4 regions of the Bradyrhizobium sp. SZCCHNR1015 genome follow, and region 3 is predicted to be linked to each of the others. Evidence: predicted binding sites of a transcription regulator. Region 3 holds the regulator's gene; each other region holds the start of a gene.
What was found. The regulator LexA, encoded in region 3, represses DNA repair genes until DNA is damaged. The targets are predictions, from matches to a motif close to TGTTCNNNNTGTGTTCNG.
Positions count from the first base shown of each region.

Region 1 (4,811 bases), on a different contig from region 3:
ACGATCACGCTCGCCACCGTGTCCCACACGCCGACGAAATGGATTGTCGGCCAGCGCGCCGAGGTGATCCGCGCGAACTGCGCGGCGTGGTCGTCGCGGCTCTCCGGGATCGGCCCGTCCTCCTCGGTGCTCTCGAGCTCCTTGGTGATGCCGCGCCCGGCCTTCGGATTGTCCGAGGAGTACTTCTTGTAGGCGATCACGCCCGGGCCGACGAGATTGATCTGACCCGGCGAGATCAGCCCGATCTTGTGGATCAGCCCGGCCAGCACGCGCACGGTGTAGGCGCCCCGCGAGAAGCCGAACAGAAAGATGCGGTCGCCGTCCTCGTAATGCGTGGCCAGGAAGGAGTAGGCGTTGATGACGTTGTCGTCGAGGCCGTAGCCGGTCGCGAGCCCCAGCACCATGTTGAAATTGGCCTTGAAGCGGTGCCAGGTGTCGGGCTGGGTCAGCGTGCCGACGCCGGGATCGTAGAATACGGCCTGATGCGGTGTCGTCTTGTCGGTCTTGCGCAGGCAGCGATAGAGCTTGAGTACGTTCGAGATGTTCTCGCTGATCTCGTTGCCGGTGCCGTCGCAGCAGATGACAATATTCTTCATGGCAAAGGAATGTCCGCAATAATGCTACCGCAACGAGTGTAGAGCATCCGGCTGGTGTTGGGGAGGTCGGTTCCCTATGGCACTTCGTCTGGGTCGCTGTTGCGCGCGGCGCGGCCGACATGGCGGAGTGACTGCTGGACGCCGTTGTACGAACGGATGGTCACCCGACCTGTCCTGCCGCCCCGCGCCGGCTGCCTTGTCCAGAGTTGTCAGTTGGTCACGGCATCCGCAAGCAAAACGGCCGGATCTCTCGACCCGGCCGTTTCGACATCTCGTTCAGCTCGAAGCCCCGCTCGTGACGCGTCCGGCTTCTGCATCAATCTTGAATTTCGGTTGGCTCTCTCAGCTCGCCTTCGCGACCGGGGCAGCGTCCGCCGCCTTCTTCTCGATGGCGCGCTTCAGCTCCAGCGCGCGCGGCGACAGGGTCGCGGCGTTGGCCTTGAGCAGATAGGCGTCGAGGCCGCCATTGTGGTCGACGCTCTTGAGCGCGTTAGTCGAAACGCGCAGGCGCACGTTGCGGCCGAGTGCATCCGAGATGAAGGTCACGTTGCACAGGTTCGGCAGGAAGCGCCGCTTGGTCTTGATGTTGGAGTGGCTGACCTTGTGGCCAACCTGGGGACCCTTGGCCGTCAGTTCACAGCGCCGCGACATGGCAATAAATCCTCTCTCATCCCCGCACCCTTCGTCCGCCTATGTCGGCGGGCCGCGGGGGTCCAAAACTCGTCCAGCTCGTCTCTGGGAGATGCGGTCCTATAGGGGGGATGCGGCTTTTCGTCAAGGTTTTGAAGGCCGCAGCAAATACAGGGAGCCGGGCCGGCGAACCCGGAGGACGCGACCCATGCCTCCTCCTGGTCGGGCCGAAATCGCCGACCAGCAGAAAAGCAGGCGTGTAATCAATAGTATAGCCGGCAGTTTAGACCATATAAAGGGCGCATTCGGACGTGATGGATGGATATCCCGCGAACGGTCCGGAATGGCGGCATGCTGGCGCGGTCGGAGGTTCGCGGCTCGGTTCCGGCAGCGCTGCGGACGACGGTTCTGAGTGCTGTTCAGGCGCAAAGCGCTGGACAAACCGCCATTGTCGGACGGTTCGCGTTGTTTGAAGGCGTTTTTGGCTTAAGTAGCAAGGACGGCGCGTCGGATCGGTCCGGCGCTCAGGCAGGCGGATCGGCAGGATCATTCGTCACGTGACCATCATCTCGGTTCCCTCATTTCTCTCGGGCCGCCTGGCCGCGGCCGGGGCAGCGCTCTGCCTGTTGTTGCTGGCGCAAGGCGCCCAGGCGCAGGCTCGGTTGGACGCTCAATACGAGGCTTCCCTGGCCGGCATCCCCGTCGGCAAGGGCACCTGGGCGGTCGAGATCGGGGATGATCAGTATGGTGCTGCGGCTCAGGGCGGCACCGCCGGCCTGCTCAAGAGCTTCTCGCAAGGATCAGGCACGGGCTCGGTGCAGGGACGCGTCGTCAACGGCGCCCTGGTCGGCCAGAGCTACCAGGCCTCGACCTCCACGGGAAAGAAATCGGAGCAGATCCGCATCAATCTGCAGAACGGCACCGTGAAGGACTTCGCCATCGAGCCGGCGCCTCCAGTCGATCCCGACCGCATTCCGGTGACGGATGCCCACAAGCGCGGCGTGCTCGATCCGATGACGGCCTCTCTGGTGCGGGTGCCGGGCAATGGCGAACTGCTGTCGCCGGACTCCTGCCGCGGCGCTGCGCCCGTGTTCGACGGCCGCATGCGCTACGAGCTCAAGCTCGACTACAAGCGCATGGAGAACGTCAAGGCTGACAAGGGCTATCGCGGTCCGGCGCTGGTCTGCGCGATCTACTTCACGCCGGTCGCGGGCTACATCCCGGACCGGCCGGTCATCAAATATCTGGCTCAGGCCCGCAACATGGAGATCTTCTTCGTGCCGATCGCCGGCACCCGCGTGCTGGTGCCGTTCAAGATGGTGATCCCGACCCCGCTGGGGACCGCGATGCTGGAGGCGACGTCGTTCATCACCCAGGCGGCGCCGCACGTCGCCAAGACCCAGTAGCGCCTCGTATCGCTGCTCCTCCACATCCGAATCTCGTCGCTGTGGCACGGCCCCGTCAGCGGCTGAGCCGCAACAGCGGCCGTGGCGTGAAGGTCTGGCGGCATGCCGTCCGCTCTCGCTTGAATGCGATGGAGATTCCGCGTGGACCTCCGATTTGCCGGTCCCCGTATGGATGCTGTCTGCTGCGCGTGAATCCGTTTGACTCTTCCCTGATTCTGATTCGACTCGGGACGCCCTGAAATGCGCGCCAGTTCCATCGCGAAAGCGTTGCTTGTGGAGCCCGCGAAAACTTGATCTAGTGCTGGCTTGATCGCAGAACGCGAGATGTTGCGGTGAACGAAGCCTGAAAGCCGACAGAGTCAGCGATTCCTTCGCGATTCGTTCTCAAGGCGTTCCGAAGCTTAAGCTGCGGCACTATATGCGTCACAATGTGAGACAGGGGTCAGCATCTCAGCCTCTCCAGACACACGACAATTCCGCATCCGTCGCGCGTGAACGACGCGCTTCCAACGCCGGCTTCGAGACCCACATTTAACGAATGGCTTTTTCGTCCTCTTCGGCTGCCTCGCCTTTCGAGCGCACGTCCGACCGTGCTCCCGGAAGCGGCGTCACCGCCGTGCTCGGCCCCACCAACACCGGCAAGACGCATCTGGCGATCGAGCGCATGCTCGCGCATTCCTCCGGCATCATCGGACTGCCGCTGCGGCTGCTCGCGCGCGAGGTCTACAACAAGATCGCCGATCGCGTCGGCAGCGAGGCCGTCGCGCTGATCACCGGCGAGGAGAAGATCAAGCCGAAGAACCCGCGCTATTGGGTGTCGACGGTCGAGGCGATGCCCAGGGATCTCGACGTGTCGTTCCTGGCCGTCGACGAGATCCAGATCGCGTCCGATCTCGAGCGCGGCCATGTCTTCACCGACCGCATCCTCAATCGCCGCGGGCGCGACGAGACGCTGCTGCTCGGGGCTGCGACGATGCGCCCCATCATCGAGCGGCTGTTGCCCGGTGCGTCGATGGTGACACGGCCACGATTGTCGCAGCTCGAATTCGCCGGCGACCGGAAGATCACGCGGCAGCCGCGCCGGACCGCCATCGTGGCGTTCTCGGCTGACGAGGTGTACGCCATCGCCGAGCTGATCCGCCGCCAGCATGGCGGCGCCGCTGTGGTGCTGGGATCGCTGTCGCCGCGCACGCGCAACGCGCAGGTGGCGATGTTCCAGAACGGCGACGTCGACTATCTCGTCGCCACCGATGCGATCGGCATGGGGCTCAATCTCGACGTCGATCACGTCGCCTTCGCATCCGACCGCAAATATGACGGCTATCAGTTCCGCCGGCTCACGCCGTCGGAGTTTGCCCAGATCGCCGGCCGTGCCGGACGCGCGACGCGTAACGGCACGTTCGGCACCACCGGACGTTGTGCGCCGTTCGAGCCCGAGCTGGTCAATGCGCTCCAGAACCACACCTTCGATACCGTGAAGGTGCTGCAATGGCGCAACTCCAGGCTTGATTTCGCGTCCTTGAGCGCGCTCCAGGTCTCCCTGGCGATTACGCCGGGGCATGACGCGCTGACGCGCGCGCCGACCGCGGAGGATCTGCGCGTGCTCGATCATGCCGCGCGCGATGCCGAGGTGCGCGACATGGCGCATGGCGCTGAAGCGGTCGAGCGTCTCTGGGAAACCTGCCAGATTCCCGACTATCGCAGGCTGTCGCCGGCTGCCCATGCGGAGCTGGTGACCACCGTGTTCGGCTTCCTGATGCAGAAGGGGCGTATTCCGGACGCCTGGTACGCGGCCCAGGTCGATCAGGCCGACCGCGTCGATGGCGACATCGATACGCTGTCGGGGCGGATTGCACAGATTCGCACCTGGACCTTCGTGGCCAACCGGCCCGACTGGCTGCGCGACCCTGATTATTGGCAGGGGATTACCCGCGAACTCGAAAATAAATTGTCAGACGCCCTTCATGAACGGCTCACGGAGCGTTTCGTTGATCGTCGTACCAGTGTATTGATGCGGCGCCTGCGGGAGAACAGTGTTTTGAATACGGAAATCGGCAAGACCGGCGAAGTGATCGTTGAAGGGCACGCGATCGGCCGCCTGGATGGATTCACCTTCGCGCCCGACGCCGCCGAAGCCGGCTCGGAGGCCAAGGCCTTGCAGGCTGCTGCCCAGAAGGCG
Region 1 is NZ_JAUEYW010000019.1:108,232-113,042, forward strand. Features, by position in the region: gene QX128_RS28695 (DUF2235 domain-containing protein) at 1-596, opposite strand, end outside; gene rpmB (50S ribosomal protein L28) at 939-1,247, opposite strand; gene QX128_RS28705 (DUF3108 domain-containing protein) at 1,856-2,632, shown strand; gene QX128_RS28710 (helicase-related protein) at 3,171-4,811, shown strand, end outside.
Region 1: a site for LexA is predicted at 3,012-3,029, ahead of QX128_RS28710 (helicase-related protein). Genes of this name have one in related genera too.

Region 2 (4,811 bases), on a different contig from region 3:
CGCCCGGCTCGCCCCGGCCGTCGGCGAGCGCGCAGCGCAGGATCTTCAAACGCGCCGCCTCGCCATCGAGCATGACCTCGCTCCAGGCGCCGGGGAACGGCGACAGGCCGTGGATGTGACGCAGCACCGTATGCGCCGGCTTCGTCCAGTCGATCCGCGCCTCGGCCTTCTCGATCTTGGCCGCATAGGTCACGCCGCCCTCGGCCTGCTTCGTCAACGTCAGCCCGCCGCGCTCCAGCGCGGCCATCGCCCGCACCATCAGGTCGGCGCCGATGCGCGACAGGCGATCGTGCAGGTCGGACGCCGTCATCGCGTCAGTGATGGGCAGACGCTCGGCCATCGCGACGTCGCCGGTGTCGAGACCGACATCCATCTTCATGACCATCACGCCGCTTTCGGCGTCCCCTGCCATGATGGCACGGTTGATCGGCGCGGCGCCGCGCCAGCGCGGCAGCAGCGAGGCGTGGAGGTTGTAGCAGCCGAGTTTTGGTGCATCGAGAATCGCCTGCGGCAGGATCATGCCATAGGCGACGACGACGGCGGCGTCGGCCTGGTGGGCGCAGAACGCAGCCAGCGCGTCCTCGGTCTTCAGCGTCTTCGGCGTGAGCACGGGAATGCCGAGCCGCCGCGCCTCGGTCTCGATCGGAGTCGGGACCAAGGCCAAGCCACGGCGGCCACCGGGCTTCGGCGCGCGCGTGTAGACGGCCACGATCTCGTGGCCGTGGCCGGCGAGCTCGAGCAGGGTCGGCACGGCGAAATCCGGCGTGCCCATGAAGATCAGGCGAAGCGGCATCTGGTGCGCCCCTCAAGGCTTCATCCTGCCGTCATTGGCCGGGCTCGTCCCGGCCATCCACGTCGCAATGCCAACGCGAGAGGCAAGACGTGGATGCCCGGGTCAAGCCCGGGCATGACGGAGGAGAGAGTTGATCGTTACTCGCCGGCGCGCTTGGCGGCCTTGGTGAACTTCTTCATCACGCGGTCGCGCTTGAGCTTCGACAGATAGTCGATGAACAGCACGCCGTTGAGATGGTCGATCTCGTGCTGGATGCAGGTGGCGTAGAGCCCCTCCGCATCCTCCTCGCGGACCAGCCCGTCGAGATCGGTGAAGCGCACGCGCACACGCGCCGGCCGCTCGACCTCCTCGTAATATTCGGGGATCGACAGGCAGCCTTCCTCGTAGACCGACAGCTCGTCCGACTTGGCAACGATCTCCGGATTGATGAAGACGCGCGGCTCGCGCTTGCCTTCCCCGTTCGCGTCGGGCTTGGCCAGATCCATGGTGATGACGCGCAGCGGCTGCGCGACCTGAATCGCTGCGAGCCCGATGCCTGGCGCGTCGTACATGGTCTGAAACATGTCGTCGACCAGCTGCCGGATCTCCGGCGTGACCTTCTCGACCGGCTTGGACACCAGCCGCAACTGCCGGTCCGGCAGGATGATGATTTCTCTTAGGGACATGGCGCGCGATTTAAGCCGCGGAACCGGCGCGGTCAATGTGATGGCTCGCAGTTAAGACTTCGCTAACCATGAATTTCAATGTCTCGCTAACCATGATTCTTTACCCGGCCTTAACCATAAATGTTCTCTCTTCGTTCGCGAACTCTTGCGAATCGGATAGACGGGGGTGATGACCGCCAGCCAGTCCCTCAATCCTGTCGTCGTCATGATCGGCGATCTGCCGGTGCGCGCCAGCGACGCGCTGATCGGGTTTGGCGTGCTGGTTCTGCTCCTGCTGCTGATGATCGTCGCGGCCGTGGTGCGCTCCGGCCGGCGCGGCGCCGAGCTCGCGGCCCAGCAGGCGATGCGCGCCGATGAGATCGAACAGCGGTTCGGCGAGATGATCCGGGTGCAGAGCGAGGCCTCCGGCCGGGTCGACGCGATGGCGCAGCTGCTTGCCGGGCGGCAGGTGGACCTGGCGCGCAGCGTCAACGAGCGGCTCGACGCCGTCACCCATCGCGTCGGCCAATCGATGGAGCAGACCACGCGCCACACCATGGATTCCTTGCGCGTGCTGCACGAGCGGCTCGGCATCATCGACAACGCGCATCGCGATCTCAGCGAGCTCACGACACAGGTCACGACCTTGCGCGACGTGCTCGCCAACAAGCAGTCGCGCGGCGCATTCGGCCAGGCGCGCATGGAGGCGATCGTCCAGGACGGGCTGCCGAAGGGCAGCTACGCCTTCCAGTACACGCTCGTCAGCGGCAAGCGGCCGGACTGCGTCGTGTTCCTGCCCGACACGCGGCCGCTGTGCATCGACGCCAAGTTTCCGCTCGAGGCAGTGACCGCGCTGCACGACGCGGAGACGGAGGACGAAAAGCGCGCCGCCGCGCAGCGGCTGCGCACCGACGTGCTGCGCCACGTCAACGACATCGCCGAGAAGTACCTCGTGGTCGGCGAGACGCAGGACACGGCGCTGATGTTCGTGCCGTCGGAATCGGTCTACGCCGAGATCCATGACGGCTTCGACGACGTCATCCAGAGAGCCTATCGCGCCCGTGTCGTGCTGGTGTCGCCGTCGCTGCTGATGCTCGCGATCCAGGTCATGCAGCAGATCATGAAGGACGCGCGCATCCGCGACGCCGCTGACCAGATCCGCAACGAGGTGATCCATTTGGGCGACGACCTCGGCCGCCTGCGCGAGCGCGTGCTCAAGCTGCAGAAGCATTTTGGCGATGTCGGCGAGGACATCCGCCAGATCCTCATCTCCGCCGACAAGATCGAAAAGCGCGCCGCGCGGATCGAGGAGCTCGATTTCAGCAAGCCGGATGCGCCGGCGGACTCTCCGCGCATTGCGCCGGGCGCGGGCGCGACGCCGGACCTGTTTCCGCTGGCGGGGCGGATGCAGGCGGGGGAATGACCGCGGCGTCGCGAAAGCTGTCCAGATCTGCTACCACCCACCGATGACCGCACCTGACGCCGCCTCCGACATCAGAGCAACCGCTGCAAAGCCTGAGGCCAAGCCTGCCCCCACCTGGCGCGAGAGCATGGCCGTCTACCTGCAGCCGCGCGTGCTCGTGGTGCTGTTCCTCGGCTTCTCCTCAGGTCTGCCGCTGGCGCTGTCCGGCTCGACGCTTCAGATCTGGATGCGCGAGCTCGGCGTCGATCTCGGGACCATCGGGCTGTTCGCGCTGGTCGGCACGCCCTACACGCTGAAATTCCTTTGGGCGCCGCTGGTCGACGCGCTGCACGTGCCGCTGCTGACGCGCGCCTTCGGGCGGCGGCGCGGCTGGCTGGTGTTCGCGCAATTGCTGCTGATCGCGGCCATCCTGCTGCTGGCCGTGACTGACCCGGCGCATGCGCCGTTCATGGTCGCGCTGGCCGCGCTGCTGGTCGCCGCGATGTCGGCGACCCAGGACATCGTGGTCGATGCCTTCCGCGTCGAGAGCCTTCCGGAGAGCGAGCAGGCCGCGGGCATGGCGGCGTATGTCGCCGCCTACCGCATCGGCATGCTGGTCTCGACCGCCGGCGCGCTGGTGGTGGTCAGTGCATTCGAGAACTCGGGGTTGACGCGTCCGTCGTCCTGGATGTGGGGCTATGTCGCGATGGCCGGAATGGTGCTGATTGGCACGATCACGGCCCTCGCGGCGACCGAGCCGGCACAGTCGCAGCAGGCGGAGGCCGCGATGGGCGCGGACACCGCGCTCACCCGCGTGATGCATGCGGCCGCCGGAGCCTTCGTCGAGTTCCTCAGCCGACGTGATGCGCTCACGGCGCTCGCCTTCGTCGTGCTGTTCAAGTTCACCGACGCCTTCTCCGGCACGATGACCGCGCCGTTCGTGATCGATCTCGGCTTCAGCAAGGTCGACTACGCAGCGATCGTGAAAGGCGTCGGCCTCGCCGCCACGCTCGCCGGCGGCTTTGCCGGCGGCTTCGTCGCGCGGCGCTATTCGCTCGCCACCAGCCTGTGGATCGGCGGCATCGTGCAGGCGCTGGCCAACCTGTCGTTCTCATGGCTCGCCATCGTCGGAGTCAATCAATGGGCGCTGGCGCTGGCGATCTCTGCGGAGAACTTCACCAGCGCGATCGGCACCGTGATCTTCGTCGCCTATCTCTCTGCGCTGTGCCAGAATCCGCTGCACACCGCGACCCAATATGCGCTGCTCACCGCACTCGCCGCGGTTGGACGAACCTATCTGTCATCGGGCGCGGGCTATGTGGCGAAGGCGACCGGCTGGCCCACATTCTTCGTCATCTGCGCGCTCGTCGCGATCCCGAGCCTCGTGCTGCTTGCTTGGCTGCAGCGGCGCGGGCATTTCGATGAATTGGGGCCAGTGAAGGTCTAGCTGCCGCCTGGAGTTAGACTGTCATCCTCCGCGAAGGCGGGTGATCCGGCATTGCGGAGACGTCGGCGATCGACCGCGAGACCGCGGCGTACTGGATCGCCCGGTCAAGCGGGGCGATGACAGCGGAAATCGTGGCGTTGCATTCGCGTGAATGCTCCCAGCGGCCTCAACGCTTCACCAAGCTCCACTTGGTCACGACCGCCTCGCTCATCTGTCCCGCATCCTGCGCGCAGGCGATCTCGTCGACCTTGACCGCGATCTGCTTGCCGAGCAGCCCCTTGAGCTGCGACGCCTGCGCCGTGTTCGCGGTGACGAGCTGGAACGTCTCCGGGCCGGTCTCGAGATTGCACAGCCCGCTCGGCGGCGGCAGGCGGCGCGGCTCGCTGGTGATCTGATAGGCGGCGGAGGGCTGGCCCGGCTTGGCGCCTTTCAGCTTCAGCGCGTTCAGCTCGCCGGACAGCACGTCACCAGCATTGAGCGGCTTGCCGACCTTCTGCGGTGTCTCGCTCTGCTGCGCCAGGACGG
Region 2 is NZ_JAUEYW010000022.1:301-5,111, forward strand. Features, by position in the region: gene fmt (methionyl-tRNA formyltransferase) at 1-793, opposite strand, end outside; gene def (peptide deformylase) at 931-1,458, opposite strand; gene QX128_RS29875 (DNA recombination protein RmuC) at 1,628-2,860, shown strand; gene QX128_RS29880 (AmpG family muropeptide MFS transporter) at 2,904-4,286, shown strand; gene QX128_RS29885 (hypothetical protein) at 4,453-4,811, opposite strand, start outside.
Region 2: a site for LexA is predicted at 1,580-1,597, ahead of QX128_RS29875 (DNA recombination protein RmuC). Genes of this name have one in related genera too.

Region 3 (4,811 bases):
CTGGCGGCGCCGTTCGGCCTGGATGGCGTCTGGTGGTCGCTGATGGGCCTCGGCATCGACTGGATGATCGCGGTGACGCGCTGGGTGGCGGCGCTGCCGGGCGCGGTCGGGCGCATCCCGGCCTTCGGCATCGGCCCGCTGATCCTGGCCAGCCTGGGCGTCATCCTGATCGGCCTGCTGCGCACACCGCTGCGCTGGTTGGGCGCCATGGGGCTTTTGGCCGCCACCGCCTGGGCGGCCGCGACGCCGCTGCCCGACGTCCTGGTCGCCGGCGATGGGCGCGCGGTGGCGGTGCGCGGCCGTGACGGACGCCTGCATGTGATGCGCGCCGGCAAGGATGTGTTCGCCACCAAGGAGTGGCTCGCGGCCGACGCCGATGCCCGGCTGCCGGCGGACGCCTCGCTCGCCGATGGCGTCTCCTGCGACGAGGCGGGCTGCGTGGTCGCGATGGCCGACGGCCGCTTCGCCGCCATGACCTTGCGCGCTGAGGCGCTCGCCGACGATTGCGCCCGTGTCGCGCTGATCGTCACCGCGCGCGCCGCGCCGTCATCCTGCGCGGCGGCCGTGATCGATCGCGAGCGGCTGCGGCAGCAGGGCGCCTTGTTGCTGGTGCAGCAGGGCAAAGGCTTGGCCGTGACGCCGACGCGTGCCGGCGGCACCGACCGCCCATGGTGGCCGGCGCCCGCCGAGGCCGGCGAGTTCGACACGACGCTGACGCCGCGTGCGCCGGCCGCGCGGCTTCAGGACGCGACGCCGCCGGAGACGGAGCAGGGCGAGCAGGATTGAGCGCCGGGCAGCTCGAAGGTGCCGAGATGATACTCGGTGTCGTCTGGTCCATCGAACAGCGAGGGCCCTTCGACCAGCGTGAACGCAGCGCCCGGATAGCGTTGCCAGATGGCGACGTCATCAGCCGTGACCGTCAGCCATCCGAACGCAAGCATGTAGCGGCCGGGCTCGGTGATCCGTCCGGCCTTGTTCCAATCGATCTTGTTGACCACGGCGGCAAGCTCCCCCGGCAAACAATGCCGGCCGAGGGATGTCGTTCCTATCCGATGCGATGCCGGACGTTCGCCCGAGAGGACTTTGCGCTTGCAGAACCCAAGTCTACCAAGTCTCCCACCTTCGAAAGCGCGCTCACGACCGACAGAAATGCCGACGCGCAGACCCTCAGGTGATGCTGATGCGGCGAATCGGTGTGGCCTGCGACGTCGGCACGTCCTCGGCGATGTCCGGGCGGCGCTCTGCCGGCTGCTTGCTGACCGGCAATTGCAGCACGGTGACGCGCTGGCCCTCGCAGAGCTGGGTCACCAGCACGTGGCGGCCGTCGGCGAACTCGATCGCGTCGTGATGGCGATCGGGAATGTGCGTCTCGATGCTGTTGAACTTCGCGACGCGCTCGCGGATCGTCCGGGTCCAGAGCCAGCGGCTGTCGTAGCGGACGTCCTCGGCGAAGGCCAACTCGGTGCCGGGCAGCATGCAGACTGCGACGGTCGGCTCGCTCTCCAACGCGAAGCCGCGGGTGGCGGTGCCACGGAAGGTCATCGAGATCAACGTCTCGCCGACCTTGGCGGGACGGGACGCAACCGCATGGAGGCTGTAGTCACACATCGGATCGCTCCTCGTTGAGAGATAGCCGACCCACGCTCCCCCCGGACAGGCGCAGGCCTCTATCAGAGTGGACATCGATGGTGATGTTAGCGCGCGCTTCGCGGCAATTCTGCGCTGATCTGCATCGCGTGTGCCCGCGGCTGATCACAAGCGTTTGAGCATGCCGCGCTGCACATCATGAAGTGCATTCGCGTGTGACGTATTTGCTGGCCGCTTCCAGCTTGGCTGGCTTCTCGCTCGGCGGCGACAGCGCGTGCGCCCGCCGCCGGTCGACCGATCCCCTTCGCGATCAGTACTTGCGGTACAGCCCGACCAGCTTGCCTTGGATCTTCACCCGGTTCGGCGGCAGGATGCGCACCTCGTAGGCGGTGTTGGCCGGCTCGAGCGCGATCGATGCGCCGCGACGGCGGAAGCGCTTCAAGGTCGCTTCCTCATCGTCGATCAGCGCCACCACGATGTCGCCGGTGTCGGCGGTCTCGTTGCGCTGGATCAGCGCCATGTCACCGTCGAGGATGCCGGCATCGACCATCGAGTCGCCGCGCACCTCGAGCGCATAGTGATCGCCGTTGCCGAGCATGTCCGCAGGCACGCTGATGGTGTGGCTGCGCGTCTGCAGCGCCTCGATCGGGGTACCGGCGGCGATGCGGCCCATCACCGGCACCGCGACAGGGCGCTCGCCATCGTCTAGCGCGGGAGTACTGGTGCGCACCTTGCCGAGATTGCCTTCGATCACCGACGGCGTGAAGCCGCGACGGTTGCCCGCGGCCTGCGACAGCTCGGGCAGCTTGATCACCTCGATCGCGCGGGCGCGATTCGGCAGCCGGCGGATGAAGCCGCGCTCCTCGAGCGCCGTGATCAGGCGATGAATGCCGGACTTCGAACGCAGATCGAGCGCATCCTTCATCTCGTCGAAGGACGGCGGCACGCCGGCTTCCTTGAGCCGCTCGTTGATGAACCGCAGAAGTTCGTACTGTTTGCGCGTCAGCATTTCGACCTGGTCCCCGGTTTGTTGTTGTCCGAGTCCAGGAGCTGCGCCTTGAGCACAAGCCGGCTGAGAGCGCCCTGGAGTCGGACCGTCATCGCGTCGCCCGCAACATACTAAAAACAAATCATGAACGGACACTATATGTTCGATGTGTGTTCCGCAATCCTAAAAATATGATGAACGGACCGGGCTTTACCGGGGAAGCGGCTCAGTTCGGCAGGCGCAGGATCTCGCACGGGCTGCCGGCAGGCGCCTTCGGCGCAAACGCCGGCCGGATCACCAGCGCCTGCGACAGCGCGAGGTTCCCGAGCAGCGACGAATCCTGCTGGCTCACTGGGGTGGCTACCAGCGTGCCGTCGGCGCGCTCCTCGAGCTGCGCCCGCAGATAGTCCTCGCGCGAATCGTTCGCCCCCAACTCGCGGCCGAGCAGGGCGGTCTCGCGCGGCATCACGGCCTCGTCGCGGCCGAGCAGGCGCCGAATCAGCGGCACCATGAACAGGATGGCGCAGACATAGGACGACACCGGATTGCCGGGCAGTCCGATCACCCTGATGTCGCCGAGCCGTCCGTGCATCATCGGCTTGCCCGGCCGCATCGCGATCTTCCAGAACGCCATTTCGACGCCCTCGGCCTCCAGCGCCTGCTTGACTAGGTCGTGATCGCCGACCGAGGCGCCGCCGGTCGTGATCAGGACGTCGGCCTCTGCCGCGCGGGCGCGCCGGATTCCAGCGACCGTCGCCGCCATCGTATCCGCGGCGATGCCGAGATCGATCGGCGTCGCGCCCTCGCTGCGCACCAGCGCCCGCAGCGCGTAGCCGTTGGAATAGACGATCTGCCCCGGGCCGGGCGTCGAGCCCGGCATCACCAGCTCGTCGCCGGTGGCGAGCAGCGCCACCTTCGGCCGCCGCCGCACCGGCAGCGCCGGATGATTCATGCTGGCCGCCAGGGATAGGTCGCGGTCGCTGAGCCGGCGCCCGGCCTTCAGCAGCACCATGCCCTGGTGGAAGTCGACGCCGGCCGGCCGGATGTGCCGGCCTGTGATCGCGGCCTCGGTGATCACGACATGGCCGTCCTCGGCGATCGTGTCCTCCTGGATCACCACCGCGTCGGCGCCTGCGGGGACAACGCCGCCGGTGAAGATCCGCGCCGCCTCGCCGGGCCCGACCACGCGATCGAACGGCCGTCCCGCCGCGACCTCGCCGATCACCTTCAGCCGCGCCTTGGCCTTGGCTGCGTCGGCCGCGCGCACCGCATAGCCATCCATCGCCGACATCGCCTCGGGCGGCTGCGTCCGCAGCGCCGCGAGGTCGCGGGCCAGGATGCGGTGATAGGCCTCGTCCAGCCCGACCATTTCCTCAGCCAGCGGCTCGGTGCCGGCGAGCACCGCGGACAACGCATCGGAGACCGGCATCAGGGCCATGGGATTACCTTCGGACGAAGACGGGCAGATCGACTGAATCGCCTTCTAACCGAACGCGCACGGGGTGGCCAAGAGCCTAAGCCGCTCCCGGCTTTCCGATCGTCTGAAGGTGCGTCGCGTGGCCCGCCGCCTCACGATCGCGCGAGAAACTCTGCAATCATGCCGGGGGGGCAGTCGCGATCTGCTCACGTGCACACGGAGTCCCGACGGAGCTATCCGGCAGCCGCGCGACAGGCGGCGCGCTCGGTGGTGTGCAGGATGTCCGCCACCATGTTCCGCAGCCAGACCGATGCCGCGTCACGATCGAGCTGCAGCGGCCAGACCATCGAGACCGCCGGCAGCCGCAACTTCAACGGCGCCGGACAGAGCGCCAGCCCAAACCGGGGTCCGTAGAGCCTTGCCATCCGGGTCGGGATCGTGGTGATCACCGGTGACGCGGCCACCGTCGCCAGCACGCTGAGGAAATCCGAGGAGGCCGAGACCACGTTGAGCTCGGTCCCGATCTCGTCCAGCGCCGCCTCCAGGCAGCCCTGCAGGCTGTTGGTCAGCGTCACCAGTGCGTGCGGAAGCGACAGATAGGCATCCAGGCCGATCGGTGTTTTCATCGCGATGCGCTTTGGATTGTAGACGCAGCTCAGCGCCTGCTCGAACAGGAACTGGGATCGGTGCCGCAGCGCCACCGCCTCGAAGCAGCCGACGCCGACATCCAAGGCGCCCTCGTCGAGCAGACGATGCACCTCGTTGCGTTCGGTCGGACGGCTGAGAAGCCGCACGCCGGGCGCCGTTCGACGCAGCTCC
Region 3 is NZ_JAUEYW010000005.1:2,960-7,770, reverse strand. Features, by position in the region: gene QX128_RS10095 (ComEC/Rec2 family competence protein) at 1-786, shown strand, start outside; gene QX128_RS10090 (hypothetical protein) at 741-998, opposite strand; gene QX128_RS10085 (hypothetical protein) at 1,168-1,608, opposite strand; gene lexA (transcriptional repressor LexA) at 1,898-2,596, opposite strand; gene glp (gephyrin-like molybdotransferase Glp) at 2,802-4,013, opposite strand; gene QX128_RS10070 (LysR family transcriptional regulator) at 4,226-4,811, opposite strand, start outside.

Region 4 (4,811 bases), on a different contig from region 3:
CGGCCCCCGTCCCGCCTCGTCGCAGCCCGCGACCGGCCAGATCCCCTGCTTCAGCAGCGCACGCTCCCGCCGGAAGCTCGGCGGCGCCACCGCGATGACGCCCTTGCCGAGCTTGGCGGCGGTCTTGCCCTTGGCGCTCTGCGGCGCAGGCTTGGTCCCGGCCTTTGCAGCGGCGCTCTTCGCCACGGCACCGCTGGCGGCCTTCGCCCTGCCCGGTTTCTTTGACTGATCGCGAATCATGGCCGGCATGGTGCGGAACGGCCCGCGGCGGTGCAACCCGAACGGACCTCAATTCCCCGCTATTCGCACCCTCTCCAGCAACCGGCTACGCCGGCAGATGCACCCGATCATCGTCGCCGACATCGATTCCCGGCGCCACCACCACTTCCCAGACATGACCGTCCGGATCGGCAAAATAGCCGCTGTAACCGCCATAGTCGGTCCGTTGCGCGAGCTTCAGCAGCAGCGCGCCCTTCTCCACTGCCGACGCGAGCGCCGCATCGACCTCAGCCTCCGAACGGCAGTTCCATGCCAGTGTCACGCCGCGGAATGCCTGCGGCCGCGGCGTGTCCGGCACACCCGCGTCGTGGGCGAGCGCGCTCCACGGGTACAGCGCCAGCACCGTCCCGCCAGTGTCGAAGAATGCCACTTCCTCGCCGGTCGCGCGGAATTTTCTGACGAAGCCGAGCGATGCATAGAAGGCGATGCTCCGCCGCATCTCGGATACACCGAGTGTGATGACGGTGAACCGCGGGATAACCGCACCTGCACTCATCGCGCCACCTCCACACAGTCAGAACAGGCTGAGCTGCTGCCCGCCGCCCTTCGGCCGGACGAAATGATCGGTCGTCAGCTTGGTCCGGCGCTTGTTCAGCCCAAGCTTTTCGCAGGCGATCTCGAAGCGGCGGCCGATCATCCAGGCCATCGGACCCGTGCCCTTCATCCGCGTGCCCCATTGCGAGTCGTAATCGCGGCCGCCGCGCATGTCGCGGATCAGGGTGAAGACGTGGCGGTAGCGGTCGGGATAATGCTCGAGCAGCCATTCGCGGAACAGGTCGCGCACCTCCAGCGGCAGCCGCAGCAACACATAGGAGGCTTCCTTGACCCCGGCATGGGCGGCGGCATCGAGGATGCGCTCGATCTCGCTGTCATTGAGCGCGGGGATCACCGGCGCCACCATCACCGTCGTCGGGATGCCGGCCTTGGACAGCGCCTGCAACGCCTCCAGCCGCTTCGATGGCGTCGAGGCCCGCGGCTCCATAGTGCGCGCCAGCTTCGGATCCAGCGTGGTCACTGATATCGCGACCTTCGCCAGGTTCTTCTTGGCCATCCGCGCCAGGATGTCGGCATCACGCATCACCAGCGCCGACTTCGTGACGATCCCGACGGGATGGCCAACCTTTTCCAGCACCTCGAGGATGCCGCGCATGATCTTCCGCTCGCGCTCGATCGGCTGGTAAGGATCGGTGTTGGTCCCGATCGCGATCATCCGCGGCTCGTAGCCGCTGGCCGCGAGCTCCTTCTCCAGGAGCGCGGGCGCATCCGGCTTCACGAACAGCTTGGATTCGAAGTCGAGGCCAGGCGACAGCCCGAGAAACGCATGGGTCGGCCGCGCGAAGCAGTAGACACAGCCGTGCTCGCAGCCGCGATACGGATTGATCGAGCGATCGAAACCGATGTCTGGCGAGTCGTTGCGGGTGATGACCTTGCGCGAGGTATCGGTCGCGACCGTGGTCTTGAACGGCGGCAGATCTTCGAGGCTCTGCCAGCCGTCGTCGAAGACAACGCGCGCCTCCGCCTCGTAGCGGCCGCTCGCATTGGATTGTGCACCCCGGCCGCGGCGCCGGCCCCGTTCGATGGCGACCGCGAGTTCCGGGAAGTCCTTGTCAGGACCGAAAGAAGGCGCGCCCGCCGGCTCGGAGGGCACCGGGACCGGCGGGCGCTTGAGGGCATGTGAAAATGCTCGGCTCATGGCCAAGACATAGCACACAAAGCGAACATTACAAGAACAAAAGAGAACATTTGCGCGGTGGTTCTGAGCCGGCGGCGCAAGGCCAACCATCACATTCCCGTTCTATCCTCGCAGCGCACTGGAACGGGACGGTGCGGCGTTACTCTAATGCACTCTCCCGCGGGCGCGAAGCGGACGGCAAGCGAGGTTACATGAACATCACGTCTTCCCACCAGACCATCCCGGCCGATGATCTCGACCTGCTCGACCGCTACTGGCGTGCGGCCAATTATCTCTCGGTCGGGCAGATCTATCTGCTCGACAACCCGCTGCTGCGCGAGCCGCTGAAAGCGGAGCACGTCAAGCCGCGCCTGCTCGGCCACTGGGGGACGACGCCCGGACTGAATTTCATCTACGCCCATCTCAATCGCGCCATCCAGGCCCAGGATCTCAGCGTCATCTATATCTGCGGTCCCGGCCATGGCGGTCCGGGCATGGTCGCAAACACCTATCTCGAAGGCACATACAGCGAGATCTATCCGGATATCACGGGCGATGCCGATGGCCTGCGCAAGCTGTTCCGGCAGTTCTCCTTCCCTGGCGGCATTCCGAGCCATGCGGCGCCGGAAACGCCGGGCTCGATCCATGAAGGCGGCGAGCTCGGCTACGCGCTGGTGCACGCCTATGGCGCGGCGTTCGATAATCCCGATCTGATCGTGGCCTGCGTGGTCGGTGACGGCGAGGCCGAGACCGGCCCGCTCGCCGCGTCCTGGCATTCGAACAAGTTCCTGAACCCGGCCCATGACGGCGCGGTGCTGCCGATCCTGCATCTCAACGGCTACAAGATCGCCAATCCCACCGTGCTCGGCCGCATGGGCGACGCCGAGCTCAAATGCCTGTTCGAAGGTTACGGTTATGAGCCGCTGTTCGTCGAAGGCGCCGAGCCCAGGGCGATGCATCGGCAGATGGCGGACGCGCTCGATGTCGCGCTCGCAAGCATCCGCTCGATCCAGCAGAATGCGCGTCAGCCGGATGCAACGATCCAACGGCCGCGCTGGCCGATGATCGTGCTGCGCAGCCCGAAGGGCTGGACGGGCCCGAAGGAGGTCGACGGACTCAAGGTCGAAGGTTTCTGGCGTGCCCACCAGGTGCCGATCGCCAATCCGCGCGGCAAGCCGGAGCATCTCGCGCTGCTCGAAGCCTGGCTGAAGAGCTACGAGCCGGACACATTGTTCGACGCGCAGGGCCGGCTGATGCCGGAGCTGCAGGCGCTGGCGCCGAAGGGCGCGCGGCGCATGGGCGCCAACCCGCACGCCAATGGCGGCTTACTCAAGCGTGAGCTCAAGCTCCCAAACTACCAGCATTTTGCGGTCGACGTGTCCTCTCCGGGCCAGACCATCGCTGAAGCCACGCGCGAACTCGGCAAGTTCCTGCGCGACGTGATCACGCTGAATGCAGAGACACGCAACTTCCGCATCATGGGCCCGGACGAAACCGCCTCGAACCGGCTCGATGCCGTGTTCGAGGTCACCGAGCGGGTGTGGATGGAGGGCATCGAGCCCTACGACGTCCACCTCGCCCATGACGGCCGCGTCATGGAGGTGCTGAGCGAGCACCTCTGCCAGGGCTGGCTGGAAGGCTATCTGCTCACCGGCCGCCACGGCCTGTTCTCCTGCTACGAGGCGTTCATCCACATCGTCGATTCGATGTTCAACCAGCACGCCAAATGGCTGAAAGTGTCACGCGAGCTGCCGTGGCGGCGCCCGGTCGCGTCGCTGAACTATCTCCTGACCTCGCATGTCTGGCGGCAGGACCATAACGGCTTCAGCCACCAGGATCCGGGCTTCGTCGACCTCGTCGCCAACAAGAAGGCGGACATCGTCCGCATCTACTTCCCGCCGGACGCCAACACGCTGCTGTGGATCGCCGACCACTGCCTGCGCACCTATGACCGCATCAACGTCATCGTCGCCGGCAAGCAGCCTGCGCCGCAATGGCTGTCGATGCAAGATGCGGCCATCCATTGCGACGCCGGCATCGGCATCTGGTCGTGGGCCGGCACCGAGCCCGCCGACGAGGAGCCCGACGTGGTGATGGCCTGCGCCGGAGACGTCCCGACTTTGGAAACGCTCGCTGCCGTCGATCTGCTGCGCAAGGAATTGCCCGACCTCAAGATCCGCGTCGTCAACGTCGTTGACCTCATGACCCTGCAGCCGAAGCAGGACCATCCGCACGGCCTCAGCGACCGCGACTTCGACAGCCTGTTCACGACCGACAAGCCGGTGATCTTCGCCTATCACGGCTATCCGTATCTCATCCATCGTCTCACCTACAGCCGCACCAACCATGCCGGCATGCACGTGCGCGGCTTCATCGAGGAAGGCACCACGACGACTCCGTTCGACATGGTCGTGCTCAACGAGCTCGACCGTTTCCACCTCGCCATCGAGGCGATCGAGCGCGTGCCCGGCCTCAGTGTGTCGGCGGCCCATGTGAAGCAGAAATTCCGCGACGCACTGATCGAGCATGCCCGCTACATCCGGGCGCATGGCGAGGACATGCCCGAGATCCGCGACTGGGTCTGGCCGAACAGCACCGGCGGCACCACGCCGACACAGGCAGGCGACTGACGTCGCCCGCACACCTTGTGTGACGGTTCGATGAATGATCCAACGCAAGGACTTGCGTGCGGTGCTGAGGCACGGTGACGGCATCGGAAACCTGATCGACGCCGTCATGAAATCCCAGATCATCAAGGAGCTCGGCGAAGCCGACATCCTGCTGCCGTCACTGATTGCCGACGGTCTCGCTGCCAACGACCGTGTCAAGGTGCGCATGAGCGCGCTGCAGGCCGCCGCCC
Region 4 is NZ_JAUEYW010000011.1:63,771-68,581, reverse strand. Features, by position in the region: gene QX128_RS19365 (ribonuclease HII) at 1-249, opposite strand, end outside; gene QX128_RS19360 (VOC family protein) at 326-775, opposite strand; gene QX128_RS19355 (PA0069 family radical SAM protein) at 794-1,972, opposite strand; gene QX128_RS19350 (phosphoketolase family protein) at 2,164-4,581, shown strand; gene QX128_RS19345 (hypothetical protein) at 4,688-4,811, shown strand, end outside.
Region 4: a site for LexA is predicted at 1,983-2,000, ahead of QX128_RS19355 (PA0069 family radical SAM protein). Genes of this name have one in related genera too.